4 regions of the Streptomyces sp. NPDC002403 genome follow, and region 1 is predicted to be linked to each of the others. Evidence: riboswitches for the same ligand, from Rfam matches in the RefSeq annotation. Region 1 holds a riboswitch; each other region holds the start of a gene.
The links. Region 1 has a riboswitch for cobalamin ahead of ACWCPY_RS05525 (CbtB domain-containing protein). Riboswitches for the same ligand answer to the same signal wherever they lie in the genome.
Positions count from the first base shown of each region.

Region 2: it holds a riboswitch for cobalamin, as region 1 does, so the genes downstream of both, ACWCPY_RS15045 (ribonucleoside-diphosphate reductase subunit alpha) here and ACWCPY_RS05525 (CbtB domain-containing protein) in region 1, are expected to answer to the same signal.
Region 3: it holds a riboswitch for cobalamin, as region 1 does, so the genes downstream of both, ACWCPY_RS06730 (cobalamin biosynthesis protein) here and ACWCPY_RS05525 (CbtB domain-containing protein) in region 1, are expected to answer to the same signal.
Region 4: it holds a riboswitch for cobalamin, as region 1 does, so the genes downstream of both, ACWCPY_RS03140 (prenyltransferase/squalene oxidase repeat-containing protein) here and ACWCPY_RS05525 (CbtB domain-containing protein) in region 1, are expected to answer to the same signal.

Region 1 is NZ_JBSFBQ010000003.1:195,250-199,396, reverse strand. It holds gene ACWCPY_RS05530 (CbtA family protein) at 1-591, opposite strand, end outside; gene ACWCPY_RS05525 (CbtB domain-containing protein) at 619-837, opposite strand; adenosylcobalamin (AdoCbl) riboswitch at 841-989, opposite strand; gene ACWCPY_RS05520 (histidine phosphatase family protein) at 1,097-1,699, shown strand; partial or broken gene ACWCPY_RS05515 (glycoside hydrolase family 16 protein) at 1,890-2,765, shown strand; gene ACWCPY_RS05510 (GDSL-type esterase/lipase family protein) at 2,904-3,965, shown strand; gene ACWCPY_RS05505 (MFS transporter) at 4,039-4,147, shown strand, end outside.
Region 2 is NZ_JBSFBQ010000011.1:6,240-10,386, reverse strand. It holds gene ACWCPY_RS15060 (GntR family transcriptional regulator) at 1-137, shown strand, start outside; gene ACWCPY_RS15055 (DUF3311 domain-containing protein) at 365-619, shown strand; gene mctP (monocarboxylate uptake permease MctP) at 616-2,250, shown strand; cobalamin riboswitch at 2,411-2,546, shown strand; gene ACWCPY_RS15045 (ribonucleoside-diphosphate reductase subunit alpha) at 2,689-4,147, shown strand, end outside.
Region 3 is NZ_JBSFBQ010000004.1:59,837-63,983, forward strand. It holds gene ACWCPY_RS06715 (class II aldolase/adducin family protein) at 1-538, opposite strand, end outside; gene ACWCPY_RS06720 (anion permease) at 748-2,013, shown strand; gene ACWCPY_RS06725 (hypothetical protein) at 2,036-2,266, shown strand; cobalamin riboswitch at 2,419-2,547, shown strand; gene ACWCPY_RS06730 (cobalamin biosynthesis protein) at 2,693-3,691, shown strand; gene ACWCPY_RS06735 (cobyric acid synthase) at 3,688-4,147, shown strand, end outside.
Region 4 is NZ_JBSFBQ010000002.1:145,452-149,598, forward strand. It holds gene ACWCPY_RS03140 (prenyltransferase/squalene oxidase repeat-containing protein) at 1-1,027, opposite strand, end outside; cobalamin riboswitch at 1,138-1,271, opposite strand; gene ACWCPY_RS03145 (DinB family protein) at 1,377-1,946, shown strand; gene ACWCPY_RS03150 (MBL fold metallo-hydrolase) at 1,997-3,037, opposite strand; gene ACWCPY_RS03155 (aldehyde dehydrogenase) at 3,263-4,147, shown strand, end outside.

The sequences.
Region 1 (4,147 bases):
GCCGACCTCGTTGAACGAGGGCAGGAACGCGTAGGCGAGGCCGATCACCAGGACGTATCCGGCGGACGCCGCGATCGTCGCGTTCCAGTTGCCCAGACGGGGAGCCAGCCGTCTGCCGAGCATGACCGCGGCGACGGCCAGCAGCACGCTCAGGGCCACCATCAGGAAGAACAGAGCGGTACGCCGGCCGATGGTGTCGGGGTTGCCGACGGCCGGCGGGTTGGCCGGGTACTTCAGGAACGGCACGACGTACACCGTCAGCAGCGCCGCGCCCGCGATCAGTGCGGCCGTGGCCCGTGGGCCGAACCTGCCGATCCGGCCGAGGGCGTAGCAGAAGACAAGGGCGGCGATGCCGCCGATCGCCACACCGAAGACCAGCACACCGGTGGCGAGGCCGGCGGTGGACTGCATGGTGCGGCTGACCAGCTCCTCGCCGCCGTCGTGGTGATGACTGTGCGACTCCTCCAGGGCGATGGCCGCGTCCACACGCGACTCACCGAGGAAGAAGGCGACGAGCAGGGCGAGCACACCCGCGACGAGGCCGGCCAGCATGCCGCGCACGAGCAGGGCTCTGACAGATATGGAGTTCATGGGGCTTCCCCTGGATCGGACGGTACGTCAGTGGCAGGGGAAACCGAGGAGGTGGCGGCCGTCGTGGACCCACTCGTGGACACCTTCGCCGGAGATGACCGCGGTGGCGCCCTGCTCGGCGCCGACGAAGTACAGCAGTACGAGCATGAGGATGCCGAAGAAGACCGCCCAGGGGGCAATGGCCTTCAGGGAGATGGGGGTGATCGCCGGTACGGCGGTGGTGGCGGGGGCAGCGGTCTGTGCCATGGCAGAACCTCCTGAGGGAACACGCGTCCCGATCGTGGTGCCTGAGACGTGGGTGCTGGGTCTGACTTCCCGCACAGGTACGGGTTCACAGTGGCGCGACCGTGCCGGATTCTCACCGGACTTCCGTCACACCCACGTCATGTTGGCCGTGACCATACCGCTTGGGGACAGGTGCCGCCATGGTGCCGGCAACCGGGCCGGCCGGCCCTGATGCCATGGTGGGCACGGAGGGGCCGGAGTTCAGGGAGTTGACTGGGTCATGGCAGTACAGGTGATGTTGATCTCACCGGCGCTCAACGCCGCGCTGCGCGAGGCGCGCTTCGACGGCGACGCACCGCTCGACGCGGCCGGGGTCCGCCGGGCCCGGGCCGCCGCGGCGGCGGTGCCCGGGGCCGACCGGCTGCTGCGCGGACCGTCCGGGCGGTGCGCCGCGACCGCCGAGGCGCTGGGGCTGTGCGCCGAGGCCGAACCGGCTGTCCGTGGCTGGGACATGGGCCGGTGGAGCGGTCGACGGCTTGCCGCGGTGAGCGCGGCCGAGCCGGAGGGTGTGTCGGCCTGGCTGACCGATCCTTCGGCGGCTCCCCACGGCGGCGAGTCGCTGCTGGAGCTCTGCGCCCGGGCCGGGCGCTGGCTGGAGACACTGGCGTCCACCGAGGAGGTGGCGGGCGCGGAGGGTCGCCGCGTGCTGGGCGTCGTGGAGCCGGCGGTGGTGCGGGCCGTGATCGTGGGGGCGCTCGACCTGCCGCCGGAGGCGTTCTGGCGGCTGGATGTCGCCCCGCTGACGCTGACCGGACTCAGCGGGCGGTCCGGCCGGTGGAACCTGCGGTGCGGACAACCGCTGTCCCCGGCGCCGGCCGAATGATCCCGTCCGATCGTGTACGGACCCGCCGTTGGATCCAAGAACTGTGGTCCGTACCAAGGTCTTGACACGGTGTTGCTTCACTTCTTAAATCGCATACAGAACCAAGACCTCTCCCTGCTCCCCCCACAGCGGCCGCTTGTCAGTTTCATGACAATTACCGGCCGCTCCGTTCCGCACGGGAAGGACCCCCATGACCTCCCCCCATCTCCCCCGGCGCCTGCTCACGGCCGCGCTCTGCACACTCTCCGCGCTCGCCCTCGTCCCGGCCTCCTCCGGCCTCGCGGCCGGGGTGCCCGCACCCGGGCCGCGTACCGCCACGACGACGGCGGCCGCGACCTTCACCGACGACTTCGACGGCCCCGCGGGCTCCGCCGTGGACGGCGCCAAGTGGCAGATCGAGACCGGTGACAACGTCAACAACCACGAACGGCAGTACTACACGGCCGGGAACCGCAACGCGGCACTCGACGGCCAGGGCCATCTGGTCATCACCGCGCGCCGCGAGAACCCGAACAACTACCAGTGCTGGTACGGGACGTGCGAGTACACCTCGGCACGGCTGAACACCTCCGGCCGGTTCACCCAGACGTACGGGCACGTCGAGGCGAGGATGAAGGTGCCGCGCGGCCAGGGCATGTGGCCGGCGTTCTGGATGCTGGGCGACGACATCGGCCAGGTCGGCTGGCCGAACTCGGGCGAGATCGACGTCATGGAGAACGTGGGTTTCGAACCGTCCACGGTCCACGGCACGTTGCACGGCCCGGGCTACTCCGGCTCCGGCGGCATCGGCGCCGCGTACACCCTGCCCGGCGGCCAGGCGTTCGCCGACGACTTCCACACCTTCGCCGTCGACTGGGCACCCGGCTCGGTGACCTGGTCGGTGGACGGCAACGTCTACCAGCGCCGTACGCCCGCCGATCTGGGCGGCAACGCCTGGGTGTTCGACAAGCCCTTCTTCCTGATCCTCAACCTCGCGGTCGGCGGCTACTGGCCCGGTGACCCCGACGGCAGCACCGCCTTCCCGCAGCAGCTCGTCGTCGACCACGTGCGGGTCACCACCAGCGATCTCCGGCCGCCGGCCTGACCGTACCCCGCACCCCGGGCCGCCTGCCCTGCCGGTGAGTCCCGGTCACAGCATCCGCAACGACTGGTTGCGGCCGCCCCGCCCGCCGAGGATGGCGACCGACTCGGGGAGGTGGCGGGAATGACAGCCGAACGTGTGGTGGCCGGGGACGATCCGATGCTGCGGTTCCGCGGAGCGGTGTCGTTGCAGCACGGGCCGGGCTGGGTCGCGCCCTGGCGGGTGCCCCACCGGGAGGCGGAGCTGCATCTGCCGGAGGGTGGCATCGGCCGGGCCGCGATGCCCGCCGGGGTCCGGATCACACTGCGGACCGACAGCCGCGAGCTCGGCTGCCGCTACCGGGCCGATCCCGCACCACGGCTCAACGGGCCGCAGGAGCAACCCCGTCTGGACGTGGTGCGGGAGGGCAGGATCACCGACACCGTGGAACTGCGGTGCGACGGGAAGGACGCCGAGTTCCTGGTGTCCGGACTGCCGGGGCGGATGACCACCGTCGAGCTCTGGCTCCCCACGTACCACCAGTTCCGGCTGTGTGCCCTCGTCGTCGACGGGGAGGCGAACGTCGCGTACGACGACCGCGAACGCCCGCGCTGGGTCCACTACGGGAGCTCCATATCGCAGGGCAGGGGCGCCCGTTCACCCGCCGGGGCCTGGCCCGCGCTGGTGGCCGGGCGCGCCGGTCTCGATCTGACGTCCATCGCGCTCGGCGCGGCGTGCTGTCTCCAGCCGATGACGGCCCGGCTCATGCGGGACCTGCCCGCCGACCTGCTCACGGCCTGCGTCGGCATCAACATCCAGGCGCTCGGCAGCCACAGCCCGGCCGCCTTCAGCTCCGCACTGGTCGGTTTCGTGGCAACGGTCCGCGAGCGGCATCCGACGACACCGTTCGCCCTGATGTCGACGATCATCGCGCCGGACCGCGAGACGGTCCCCGGGCCCTCCGGTCTGACCGTCCGGGACTGCCGCACCCGCACCCGCGAGGCCGTCGGACTGCTGCGCAGGCACGGCGACATCGATCTCCACTACATCGACGGGCTCGATGTCTTCGGCCCGCGCGAGGCCGGACTGCTCCTGGAGCCCGAGGGGCTGGACCGGCTGCATCCGGGGCCCGCCGGGCATCCCGTCTTCGCCGAACGGTTCCTGGCGGCACTGCGCCGCAGCCTGTGTGTGCCAGTACCAGCATGAATCGGGATCTGGCTGCCGGCTGCCCGCAGCGGAACGATCGCCTCGTCAGACGCCGTCCGGCGAGAGGAATGCCGTGCCCGAGTCCACCCCACCCGTCGCCGACGGGACACCGCCCGCCCAGTCGCCGCCCGCCCGGGTGCCGTGGGTGACGTACACGGGTGTGTATCTGCTGTTGTTCCTGA
Region 2 (4,147 bases), on a different contig from region 1:
CCGACGTGGGCCTGCCCATGCTGATGCTCTCCCGGCACTCGCTCGACGGACAGGGCGAGCCGGTGGAGTGGGTGCGCTCGGTCTACCGGGGCGACCGGTACAAGTTCGTGGCGCGCCTGAAGCGGCCCACCGACTGAGCCCGGAACACCACTCGGGGCCCCCGCGGAAAGCATCACTCCGCGGGGGCCTTTCGTACATCTCGGTACGGACCAACTGCCGTACGCCTGGCGGAATCACGAACAGAAGTACCCACTCAGGGGACCGTTGCCGGACCGCAATGCGGACAGGGGGTGACGGTGACCGGAAGCCTCCCCTAGATTTCCTGCGCATTACAAGGTGATCAGCGAGGGGACGGAGTCGCCGCATGCCAGCAGGCCCAGAAGGAAAACCGCCCACCGTCACACCGGTGCGGGTGGTCATCGCCCTCTGTCTCGTCGCGCCGTTCGTGGCGATGCTCTGGGTGAGTTCGTACGCGAAGGTGGACCCCACCTTCATCGGCATTCCGTTCTTCTACTGGTACCAGATGCTCTGGGTGCTGATCTCCACCGCGCTGACGATGATCGCGTACAAGCTGTGGCAGCGTGACCAGCGCGCCCGCAAGGGAGGTGAGCCGGCATGAAGGACGGCGTGAACGGCGTCGCGCTCGGCGTCTTCATCTTCTTCTTCGTGGCCGTCACGGTCATGGGCTTCCTGGCGGCGCGCTGGCGCAAGGCCGAGAACGAGGCCAGCCTCGACGAATGGGGCCTGGGCGGACGGTCGTTCGGCACCTGGGTCACCTGGTTCCTGCTCGGCGGCGACCTGTACACCGCGTACACCTTCGTCGCCGTTCCGGCGGCGATCTACGCGGCGGGCGCGGCCGGCTTCTTCGCCGTGCCGTACACCATCCTGGTGTACCCGCTGATCTTCACCTTCCTGCCGCGGCTCTGGTCGGTCTCGCACAAGCACGGGTACGTCACCACCTCGGACTTCGTGCGCGGGCGCTTCGGCTCCAAGGGCCTGTCGCTGGCGGTCGCCGTCACGGGCATCCTCGCCACGATGCCGTACATCGCGCTCCAGCTCGTCGGCATCCAGGCGGTGCTGGACGTGATGGGCGTCGGCGGCGGCGAGAACACCCACTGGTTCGTCAAGGACCTGCCGCTGCTGATCGCGTTCGCGGTGCTCGCCGCGTACACCTACTCGTCCGGACTGCGGGCACCCGCGCTGATCGCCTTCGTCAAGGACGGGCTGATCTACCTGGTCATCGCGGTGGCGATCATCTACATCCCGATCAAGCTGGGCGGCTTCGACGACATCTTCGCCAAGGCGGGCGAGGCGTTCTCGCAGACCAACCCGGCCACCGGCAAACCGCGTGGCGCGCTCGCGCCGGGCGAGGCGGGCCAGTGGGGTTACGCCACCCTGGCGCTGGGCTCGGCGCTGGCGCTGTTCATGTATCCGCACTCGATCACGGCGACGCTCTCCAGCCGCAGCCGCAATGTGATCCGGCGCAACACCACGATCCTGCCGCTGTACTCGCTGATGCTGGGCCTGCTGGCGCTGCTCGGCTTCATGGCCATCGCCGCCGGGATCAAGGTGGACAACGGGCAGCTGGCCATCCCGCAGCTGTTCGAGAACATGTTCCCGGACTGGTTCGCGGGCGTCGCGTTCGCCGCCATCGGCATCGGCGCGCTGGTGCCCGCCGCGATCATGTCGATCGCCGCGGCGAACCTCTTCACCCGCAACATCTACAAGGACTTCCTGAAGCCGGACGCGACCCCGGAGCAGGAGACCAAGGTCTCCAAGCTGGTGTCGCTGCTGGTCAAGGTCGGCGCGCTCGCCTTCGTCCTCACCATGGACAAGACGGTCGCGATCAACTTCCAGCTGCTCGGCGGCATCTGGATCCTCCAGACGATGCCGGCCCTGGTCGGCGGCCTGTTCACCCGCTGGTTCCACCGCTGGGCGCTGCTCGCGGGCTGGGCGGTCGGCATGGTGTACGGGACGGTGGCCGCGTACGGGGTCGCCTCGCCGACCCAGAAGCACTTCGGCGGCTCGTCCGCGGAGATCCCCGGCATCGGCGAGATCGGCTACATCGGCCTCACCGCGTTCGTGCTGAACGTGGTCGTGACGGTGGTGCTGACCTTCGTCCTGAACGCCGTGAAGGCGCCCGCCGGGATCGACGAGACCTCCCCGGCCGACTACACCGCCGACGCGGGCGACCCAGGCGTCGAGGCGGAACTCCCGCCGGCCACGGCGGGGGCGCCGGGCGGCCACTGACGATCCGCGCCCACGGCCCGTCGAGCCCCCTCCAGCGGGGCGCGGCGGGCCGTCGGCGTGATCGGGTCGCCCGGCCCGGGAAAGGGCCGTACGGCTCGTTCTGTGGGTCCGGCCCGGTCGACGCGACACAACATGTGGGGGCTGCCTCATCGGGCAGCCCCCACATGTATGCTCTTCCTCGCTGTCGCCGCAGGGGAATCCGGTGCGAATCCGGAACTGTCCCGCAACGGTGTATTCAGTGCGCTTTTGTGCACCCCCGAGTCAGTCCGATGACCTGCCGGCAGCGCATCCGGCTCGACCGAACCGGATGCCCAGACGTCCGGGCCTCGCGGTTGGGCCGGTGGACGCCGTGCGGAGCGCTGCCCTGCCCCGGGTCTGCGCGTCCGCAGGGCTGCCCCGTTCCCCGCCGGCCCCGAGCCGAGCGAGGGAGAGCACCACGTGACCATCGCGCCAGCCGATCCGGCTTCAGTCGCCGCGTCCGCAGCAGCCGAGTCCGAGGCAGCCGCACAGGACGGACCGGGGACCGCACTGCTGCGGACCCTGACCGACCTCACCGCCGATCTGCCCGACACCGACCCCGGCCGGGTCGCCGCCGCCGCGCTGCGCGGCCGCAGCGCCCGGGCGGACGAGGCGGAGCTGCGTTCGCTGGCCACCGAGGCCGCCGCGGGCCTGATCTCCGAGGACCCCGCCTACTCCCGGCTCGCCGCCCGGCTCCTGACCCTCACCATCGCGGACGAGGCGGCCGGGCAGGGCGCGGTCTCCTTCTCCGCCTCGGTCGCCGTCGGGCACCGCGAGGGCCTGATCGCGGACCGTACCGCCGCGTTCGTCGCCCGCCACGCGGCCGCCCTCGACGCGCTGGTGGAGCGTTCGCTCGCCGACGGCGCGGACGACCGCTTCGGCTACTTCGGGCTGCGGACCCTGCACAGCCGCTATCTGCTGCGCCACCCGCACACCCGCCAGGTCGTCGAGACGCCCCAGCACTTCATGCTGCGGGTCGCGTCCGGGCTCGCCGAGGACGACTCGCAGCGCGCCGTGGACGAAGTGGCGGCGCTGTACGGGCTGATGAGCCGGCTCGACTACCTCCCCTCCTCCCCCACGCTCTTCAACTCCGGCACCCGGCACCCGCAGATGTCCTCCTGCTACCTGCTGGACTCCCCGCTGGACGAGCTCGACTCGATCTACGACCGCTACCACCAGGTGGCCCGGCTCTCCAAGCACGCGGGCGGCATCGGTCTCTCGTACTCCCGCATCCGCTCCCGCGGTTCGCTGATCCGCGGCACCAACGGGCACTCCAACGGCATCGTGCCGTTCCTGAAGACGCTGGACGCCTCCGTCGCCGCGGTCAACCAGGGGGGCCGCCGCAAGGGCGCCGCCGCCGTCTACCTGGAGACCTGGCACGCGGACATCGAGGAGTTCCTGGAGCTGCGCGACAACACGGGCGAGGACCAGCGGCGTACGCACAACCTCAACCTGGCCCACTGGATCCCGGACGAGTTCATGCGCCGGGTCGACGCGGACGGCGACTGGTCGCTGTTCTCGCCCGCCGACGTACCCGGCCTCGTCGATCTGTGGGGCGACGAGTTCGACGCCGCGTACCGGGCCGCCGAGGCCCAGGGGCTGGCCCGCAAGTCGATCCCGGCCCGCGAGCTGTACGGCCGGATGATGCGCACCCTCGCGCAGACCGGCCAGGGCTGGATGACGTTCAAGGACGCCTCCAACCGGACCGCGAACCAGACCGCCGAGCCGGGCACCGTCGTCCACTCGTCGAATCTGTGCACCGAGATCCTCGAAGTCACCGACGACGGCGAGACGGCGGTCTGCAACCTGGGCTCGGTCAACCTCGGCGCGTTCGTCGCCGACGGTGGCATCGACTGGGAGCGGCTGGACGCCACCGTCC
Region 3 (4,147 bases), on a different contig from region 1:
CCAGCTGCGCGGTCCGGTCGTACGCCTGGTCCAGGGTGGCCCCGTAGGTGACGGCCCCGTGGTTCTGGAGGAGGCAGCCCGTGCGGTCGCGCAGGGCGGCGAGCATGTTCCCGGCCAGTTCCGCGGTGCCGTAGCGCGCGTAGGCCGCGACGCGGACGGGGCCGCCCAGCATGGCGGCGGCGTAGTGGACCGACGGGACCTCGGGCACCAGCGTGGAGACGGCCGTGGCGTGCACCGCGTGGGTGTGCACGACGGCGGCCGCGTCGGTGTTCCGGTAGACGGCGAGGTGGAGCGGCAGTTCGCTGGTCGGGGCCAGTGAGCCGAGTACGCGGTTGCCCTCCGGATCGACGCCGACGGCGTCCTGCGGGCCCAGCCGGTCGTACGGCACTCCGCTCGGTGTGACCAGGATCGTGTCGCCGACCCGTGCCGAGACGTTTCCCGAGGTCCCGACGACGAGGCCCTCGGCCGCCGTCCTGCGGGCGGTGGCGACGACACCGTCCCAGGCACGTTCGATCGCGTTCCGCTGCTGATCGCTCATGCGCCGATCCTGTCAGCCCCGAGGACGAACGGGTATGCGATCGGCCACAGCCGCGCACCGCCGGAAAGCCGGGCCACGCCCGTATCGGGCACAAGCGGAATGCCTCCGCTCCGGTTTGTAACACCCCAACGCCCTGCCCAGTTCATCTTCCGTTCACCCAGGTTGCCTACGGTCCACATGCCAATGACGTCGAACGATTGCCTGGGTAAATGGAACACATCACGCTGCTACTCGCGATTGTGATCGTGACAGCTCTAGTGTTCGATTTCACGAACGGTTTCCACGACACCGCGAACGCGATGGCGACGACCATCTCGACCGGTGCACTCAGACCGAAGACAGCGGTGGCCATGTCCGCCGTTCTCAATCTCGTCGGCGCGTTCCTGTCGGTGGAGGTCGCCAAGACGATCTCCGGCGGGATCATCAACGAGGACGGGCTGCGAACAGAAGTCATCTTCGCGGCACTCGTCGGCGCCATTCTGTGGAATCTGCTGACCTGGCTGGTCGGACTGCCCTCCAGCTCCTCGCACGCCCTGTTCGGCGGTCTGATCGGCGCGGCCGTGATGTCCGCGGGCTGGTCGTCCGTCAACGGCGGCACCGTCGTCACCAAGGTGCTGCTCCCCGCTCTCGCCGCCCCGATCGTCGCCGGTCTGGCCGCGCTGCTGGCCACCAGGCTGACGTACCGGATCGGCGGAAAGGTCCGCAACGACGCCCAGGAGAAGGCCACCGCCAAGGGGTACCGGGCCGGCCAGATCGCCTCGGCCGGGCTGGTCTCCCTCGCCCACGGCACCAACGACGCGCAGAAGACCATGGGCATCATCACCCTGGCCCTGGTCACCGGCGGCGTCCTGCACCCGGGCGCCAACCCGCCGGTCTGGGTCATCGTCTGCGCCGGTACGGCCATCGCGCTCGGCACCTACCTGGGCGGCTGGCGCATCATCCGCACCATGGGCAGCGGCCTCACCGACCTCAGGCCGCCGCAGGGCTTCGCCGCCCAGACCAGTGCGGCCACCGTCATCCTGGCCTCCTCGCACCTCGGCTTCTCCCTCTCCACCACCCAGTCCTGCTCCGGCGCCGTGATGGGCGCGGGCCTCGGCCGCCAGGGCGGTGTGGTCCGCTGGTCCACCGCCACCCGGATGTTCGTCGCCTGGGGTCTGACCCTGCCGGCCGCCGGTCTGGTCGGTGCGGGCGCGGAACTCCTCACCAAGCAGGGCACCTGGGGTGTCGTGGTCGTCGCGGCGCTGCTGGTCGCGGGATCCGGTGCGATCTGGCTGGTGTCCCGCCGCAAGCCGGTCGGCCACGACGATGTCGCGCCGGCGGACGTCGACGACGAGCCCGCGGGTGTCGTCACCACGGCCATCGCCGCCGTCAGCCCGCCGCCCACCACGGCCCAGGCAATGGCCCAGGACCTCATGACCACCATTCCGGCCCCGGCCGGAACCACCCAGGACCCGGCGCGACCCGCCACCGTCTGACCCGGCCGTCTAAGGATTCAGCATGAACATCGACTGGGCAGCCCTCGGCTCCGTATTCGGCGTCTCCCTCGTCGTCACCGTCGCGCTGGTGGGCCTCTTCACCCTGGGCATCGTCGGCCTCTCCAAGCAGCCGGAACCGGCGGCGCAGGGCGGCTCCGGCGGCTCGGTGCTGCTGGCCCGCGCCGGCGCGTACGTCTGCTTCACGCTGTGCGCGGCGGCCGTCGCGTACGGCATCTATCTGATCGTCGCCTGAACCACCCCGCGTACGCTCCCCCGTCGGGCCGGACACCACAGGTGTCCGGCCCGATGTGGGTATCAGCACACTGCGCCGCCGCAGGTCAACGGCAGGTTGACGGGCGTTCGCGGAGCGTGGTGGACTGCCGGAGCCAATTACGGCGACAGCAGAGGAAGCCGGTGCGAATCCGGCGCGGTCCCGCCACTGTCACCGGGGAGCGGTCCCCCACACCGGAAGTCACGGCACGCGCGAGCGGGCTGGAAGGCCGGGGGCACCGCGGATCCGGGAGCCAGGAGACTCTCGTCGCCGGTCACGTCGAACCAGGGCGCGGACCCTGAGTGAGGACATATCGCCATGCCCGGCTGCCGTGCGTCCGCTGTTCCGGTGCTCTCGCCGAGAGCCTCCTGTACGAAGGTCCGCCGAGGCGCGACGGCCGGCTGAGCCGTGCGAGCCGACCGCATCTTCGCGTACGGCGCCACGGCCGGTCTGATCGGCGATCTGCTGCTCGGTGATCCCCGCCGGGGACACCCGGTCGCCGCCTTCGGGCGGGCCGCGGCGGTCGTCGAGCGCCGACTGTGGCACGACCACCGCGGGTGGGGCACGCTGCACACCCTCGTCTGCGCCGGTGGCGCCGCGGGCGGTGCCGCGCTGCTCGCCCACGCCGTACGCCGCAGCCCCGCCGCCTCCGTGGCGCTGACCGCGGCCGCCACCTGGTCCGTCGTCGGCGGCACCTCCCTGGGCCGCGAGGCACGGGCCATCGGCTCCGCCCTGACGGCCGGTGACATCGACCTGGCCCGGAAGCGGCTGCCGCATCTGTGCGGGCGCGACCCGCAGTCCCTGGACGGTCCGCAGATAGCCCGCGCCGTGGTCGAGTCCGTGGCGGAGAACACCTCGGACGCCGTGGTCGGCGCCCTGGTGTGGGGCGCGCTGGCCGGGGTCCCCGGGCTCGCCGGCTTCCGGGCCGCCAACACCCTCGACGCCATGGTCGGGCACAAGTCGCCCCGCCACCGCCGCTACGGCTGGGCCTCGGCCCGCCTCGACGACCTCGCGGGCTGGCCCGGTGCCCGGCTCACGGCCCTGCTCGCCGTGGCCGCCGGGGGGCGGCCGCGCGGAGCGGTCCGCGCCTGGCGGGCCGATGCCGCCAAGCATCCGAGCCCCAACGCGGGCCCGGTGGAGGCCTCGTTCGCGGGCGCGCTGGGCGTACGGCTCGGCGGCACCCTCGCGTACGGCGGCCGGGTCGAACACCGCCCCGTGCTCAACGGGGAGACGGGCCGGGCGGTGGAGACCGAGGACATCGAGCGCGCGGTGCGGCTGTCGCGCCGGGTGGGGGCGCTGGCCCTCGGCGTGTGCGTGGCGGGACGGCTCGGCGCGGCCCTGGCCGCACGACGGATCACGGGGCGCCGCACGGCGGGGCCCCGCATCGCAGGACGGAGAAGCGCATGAGCGGCGGGCTGCTGGTCGCCGGAACCACTTCCGACGCGGGCAAGAGCGTCGTCACCGCGGGCATCTGCCGCTGGCTCGTGCGCCGGGGCGTGAAGGTGGCGCCCTTCAAGGCGCAGAACATGTCGCTGAATTCCTTCGTCACCCGCGAGGGCGCCGAGATCGGGCGCGCCCAGGCCATGCAGGCCCAGGCCGCCCGCGTGGAGCCGAGCGCGCTGATGAACCCGGTCCTGCTCAAGCCCGGCAGCGACCGCTCCAGCCAGGTCGTCCTGATGGGGAAGCCGGTCGGCGAGATGAGCGCCCGCGGCTACCACGGCGGACGGCAGCAGGCACTGCTCTCCACGGTCGTGGACTGCCTGGAGCAGCTCCGGAGCACGTACGACGCGGTGATCTGCGAGGGCGCGGGCAGCCCGGCCGAGATCAATCTGCGGCGCACGGACATCGTGAACATGGGTATCG
Region 4 (4,147 bases), on a different contig from region 1:
CGGTCGAGTGGGCGGCCAGGATCAGCTGGGCGTAGGCGGCCGGGCCGCTCCGGGCGGCCCAGTCCGCGGAGTTCTTCTTCAGCCAGCCGATGGCCCCGGCCGCCTTGTCCTGGTGGCCGGAGGCGGACAGGGCGACGACCGCGTCGGCGGTGTTGCCGAAGTCGGGCTGCGGGGTGGTGTCGGTGGCACCGGGCATCGGCGCCAGGTCCAGGTGGTTTCCGCCGGCGAGGGCGCCGACGAGGTAGTGGGCGCCGTTCTGGGCGGCCTGCTCGGGCGTGAGGCCGGAGCCCGGGTGGCAGCCGGGCGCCTTGCCCGCGGCGTTGTTCCCGACGGCCATCGCCTTGCCCATCGTGCCGAGCACGGCGGCCGCGGTGGCATCCGCGTTCGCGGTGAGCTTCCCCTTCTTGTCGGGCTGGTACGCGAAGGCACCGCCGTCCTTGCCGCCGCACGGGATCGCGAGCGCGAGCAGTGGGTCGTAGGGGGTCTTCCCGCCGGGGGTCGTGATGTCCGCGAGCCGCTGCCCCTGCCGGGCGAGGGCGCCGATCACCAGGGAGGTGGAGTTGGCGTCGCTGGGCGCTTTGGCGGTGTAGCCCCAGCCGCCGTCCTCGTTCTGCACGGACTTCAGCCAGCGCACCGAGTCGTTCACGGTCTCCCGGTGCCCGCCGACCTCGACCAGCGCCTGGGCGGCGGCCGCGGTGGCGTTGGTGTCCCGCACCGTCTTCGCGTCGCACGGCTTGGAGACATCGGGCCGGAACGCGGCGTAGGAGCCGTCGGCGCACTGCTGGGAGACCAGCCAGTCCACCGACTTCGCGGCCGGAGTGACCCCTTCCAGCCGCTGGGCGAGGAAGGACATCGACTGCCGCCACACCCCGTCGTAGGTGGGGTCGCCCGTGCCGTACAGCCCGGCGGGCAGTGCGGCGGACGGCGAGGGCGAGGGGGACGGCGCTGCGACCGCGACCGGCGCTGCGGCCGCGCAGAGCACGGCGGCGGTGGCGGCGAGCGTCGCTGCGCTGCGGCGTACGGTCATGGCGGGCGGGGCCTCTCCTGCGGGGTGAACCGGGCACAGGCACGCTCAGGCACCAGGCTCCGGCTCCGTATACCTCGACGGTGCCGACCACCGGTGGGTCCGGTGGTCCGAGCCGGTCACGACCGCGGACAGGGCATTCCGACTCACCGTCTCCCAGACGGTTCACGGCTGCGTGGTCAGTGCCGGATTCGCACCGGCTTCCCCCTGAACGGGCATGATGACGACCCGCACACTCTACCGGGCGGGCCCGGCCGGGCCCGGGGCGGCTTCGGCCCGCCGGCGACGCGGAACACCCACCGGAGGGCAACGGGGGAAACCCACTGGCGAGTTCGGCCCCGAACGGACGACCATGTCCCGCATGAGCGATCAACCCGCACGCTGGACCCAGGCGACCGTCTACCCCGACATGTGGGCGGACCCGGACGACGACCCCCGCAGCAAGGAGGGCACGAACCCGGAGGGCGAGCTCGCGACGCTCGCGGAGTATCTCAACGACTACCGGCTGACCCTGCGGATGAAGTGCGACGGCCTGGACGCGGAGCAGCTGGCCCGCCGCTCGGTCCCGCCGTCGACGCTGTCACTGCTCGGCCTCCTGCGCCACCTCGCCGAGGTGGAGCGGGACTGGCGCAACTGGATCACCGACGGCGAACCGCTGCCCAAGCTGTACGGCAAGCGTGACGCGGACTTCGACGGAGCCGTCGCCGACCAGGCCGTGGTCGACGCCGCCTACGCCGACCTGGAACGCGAGCAGGCCGCGACCGACGCCGCGCTGGCCGGCCACCCGGACCTGGGCGAGCGGCTGGGGAAGGACCGGATCTCCGTCCGGGAGCTGCTGGTGCACAGGATCGAGGAGTACGCCCGGCACTGCGGGCAGGCCGACCTGCTGCGCGAGTGCATCGACGGACGGGTGGGCCAGTGATGCCCGGCCGGTGAGCCGAACCGCGCGGGGCGGAGCGGCCCGCCCCGCACTCACACGGCCGTGTACGTCACCGGCTCGCTCCCCGGCACCGCCTCCGCGCGCCCGAGCTTCACCAGCCGCCGCAGATGGGCCTCCGCCTCCGAGACGGCGATGTTCCGGGAACCGTGCGGGATCTGCTCCCAGGGCCGGTTCCACTCCATCCGCTCGGCCAGCTCCCACGGCGTCAGCGGCTCCGCGAGCAGTCCGAGCAGCCCGGTGAGCCGCTCCTCGTGATGGCCGAGGAGCTCTTCCACACGTCCCGCCGCATCGGTGAAGGCGTACTGATGGGCGGGCAGCACCTCGGCGGCCCCGAGCCGGCCGATCCGCTCCAGCGAGTCGAGGTAGTCGCCGAGGGGATCGCTCACCGTCGTGTCGTCGGGGTCCTCGTACAGCCCGATGTGCGGACTGATCCCCGGCAGCAGATGATCCCCGGAGAAGAGCCGCCCCCGGCCCGGCAGATTCCCCGGATGTTCCTCCTCCAGATGCAGGCACACATGCCCCGGTGTGTGCCCGGGCGTCCAGATCGCCCGCAGCCTGCGCCCCGCCAGATCGAGCAGCTCACCGGGGACGATCTCCCGGTCCGGCAGCGCGGCCCGCAGCCCCGGCAGCGCCCGCGCCCGCCCCCCGGCGGCCGCGGCGGCCCGCAACGGCGCGAGGTGCTCCTCGGGTGCGCCGACCGCCGTGAGCTTGGCCGCGAGATACGTCAGCCATCTGCCGGGTTCGGACTCCCGGGTACGGCGCACGATCGCGGTGTCCGCCGCGTGCATGGCGATCCAGGCCCCGGAGGCCTCGCGCACCTGCCCGGAGAGCCCGTGGTGGTCGGGATGGTGGTGGGTGATGACCACCCCGTGGATGTCGGCCACCTCCGTACCGACGGCGGCGAGCCCGGCACCGAGCGTGTCCCATGCCTCGGGGTCGTCCCACCCGGTGTCGATCAGGACCGGGCCCCGGTCGGTGTCCAGGACGTGCACGAGGGTATGGCCGAGCGGATTGTCCGGGATGGGCACCTTGATGCTGTGCACGCCCCCGCCGTGGTCGGTCACCTGCGCCATGAGGTCCCCATCTCTCCAGACAACGTGCGGAATTGCGGCTCCGGTGCGTCGCCCCCACTGTAACGAGAACTTGTTCCAGTAGTAGCCCTGGTCGACCATCTCGTCCGGGGTGCCGTCGCGGCCGTGGACTCCTGGAACTGGAACTGGTATCAGTTCTGACAGAGAGTCAGATGCCGGGTCGGGCACCGATCCGGGCAACGCGCCGGGCCGCGGGAGGCAGCAGCCATGACCGAGCTTGTCGAACACGGAAAACTGTTCATCGGCGGGGAGCTGGTCGATCCGCTGGGCCGGGACACCATCGAGGTCGTCTCGCCCCACACCGAGCAGGTCATCGGCCGGGTGCCGCATGCCTGCGAGGCGGATGTGGACCGGGCTGTCGCGGCCGGGCGGCAAGCGTTCGACGAGGGGCCCTGGGCGCGGATGGGCCTGGACGAGCGGATCGCGGTGGTCACCCGGATCAAGGACGGGTTCGCCGCGCGGTACGAGGAGATCGCCCGGGTCATCAGCTCGGAGAACGGCACCCCGTACACATCGAGCGTCATGGTGCAGGCGCTCGCCGCGATGATGGTGTGGGACTCGGCGATCACCGTCGCCCGCGACTTCCCGTACGAGGAGCGGCGGGCCGGGGCGCTCGGGCCGCTGCTGGTGCGCCGGGAGCCGGTCGGGGTGGTCGCGGCCGTCGTGCCGTGGAACGTCCCGCAGTTCACCGCCGCGGCCAAGCTCGCGCCCGCACTGCTGGCCGGCTGCTCCGCCGTGCTCAAGGTCTCGCCCGAATCCCCGCTGGACGCCTACATCCTGGCCGAGATCGCCGCCGATGCCGGGCTGCCGGAGGGAGTGCTGTCGATCCTTCCGGCCGACCGCGAGGTCAGCGAGTACCTGGTCGGGCACCCCGGCGTCGACAAGGTGTCGTTCACCGGTTCCGTGGCCGCCGGGCGCCGGGTGATGGAGGTCGCCTCCCGCAACCTCACCCGGGTCACCCTGGAACTGGGCGGCAAGTCCGCCGCCGTGATCCTCCCCGACGCCGATCTGGACGCCGCCGTCGCGGGCATCGTTCCCTTCGCCTGGATGATCAACGGCCAGGCGTGCGTGGCCCAGACCCGCATCCTCGTC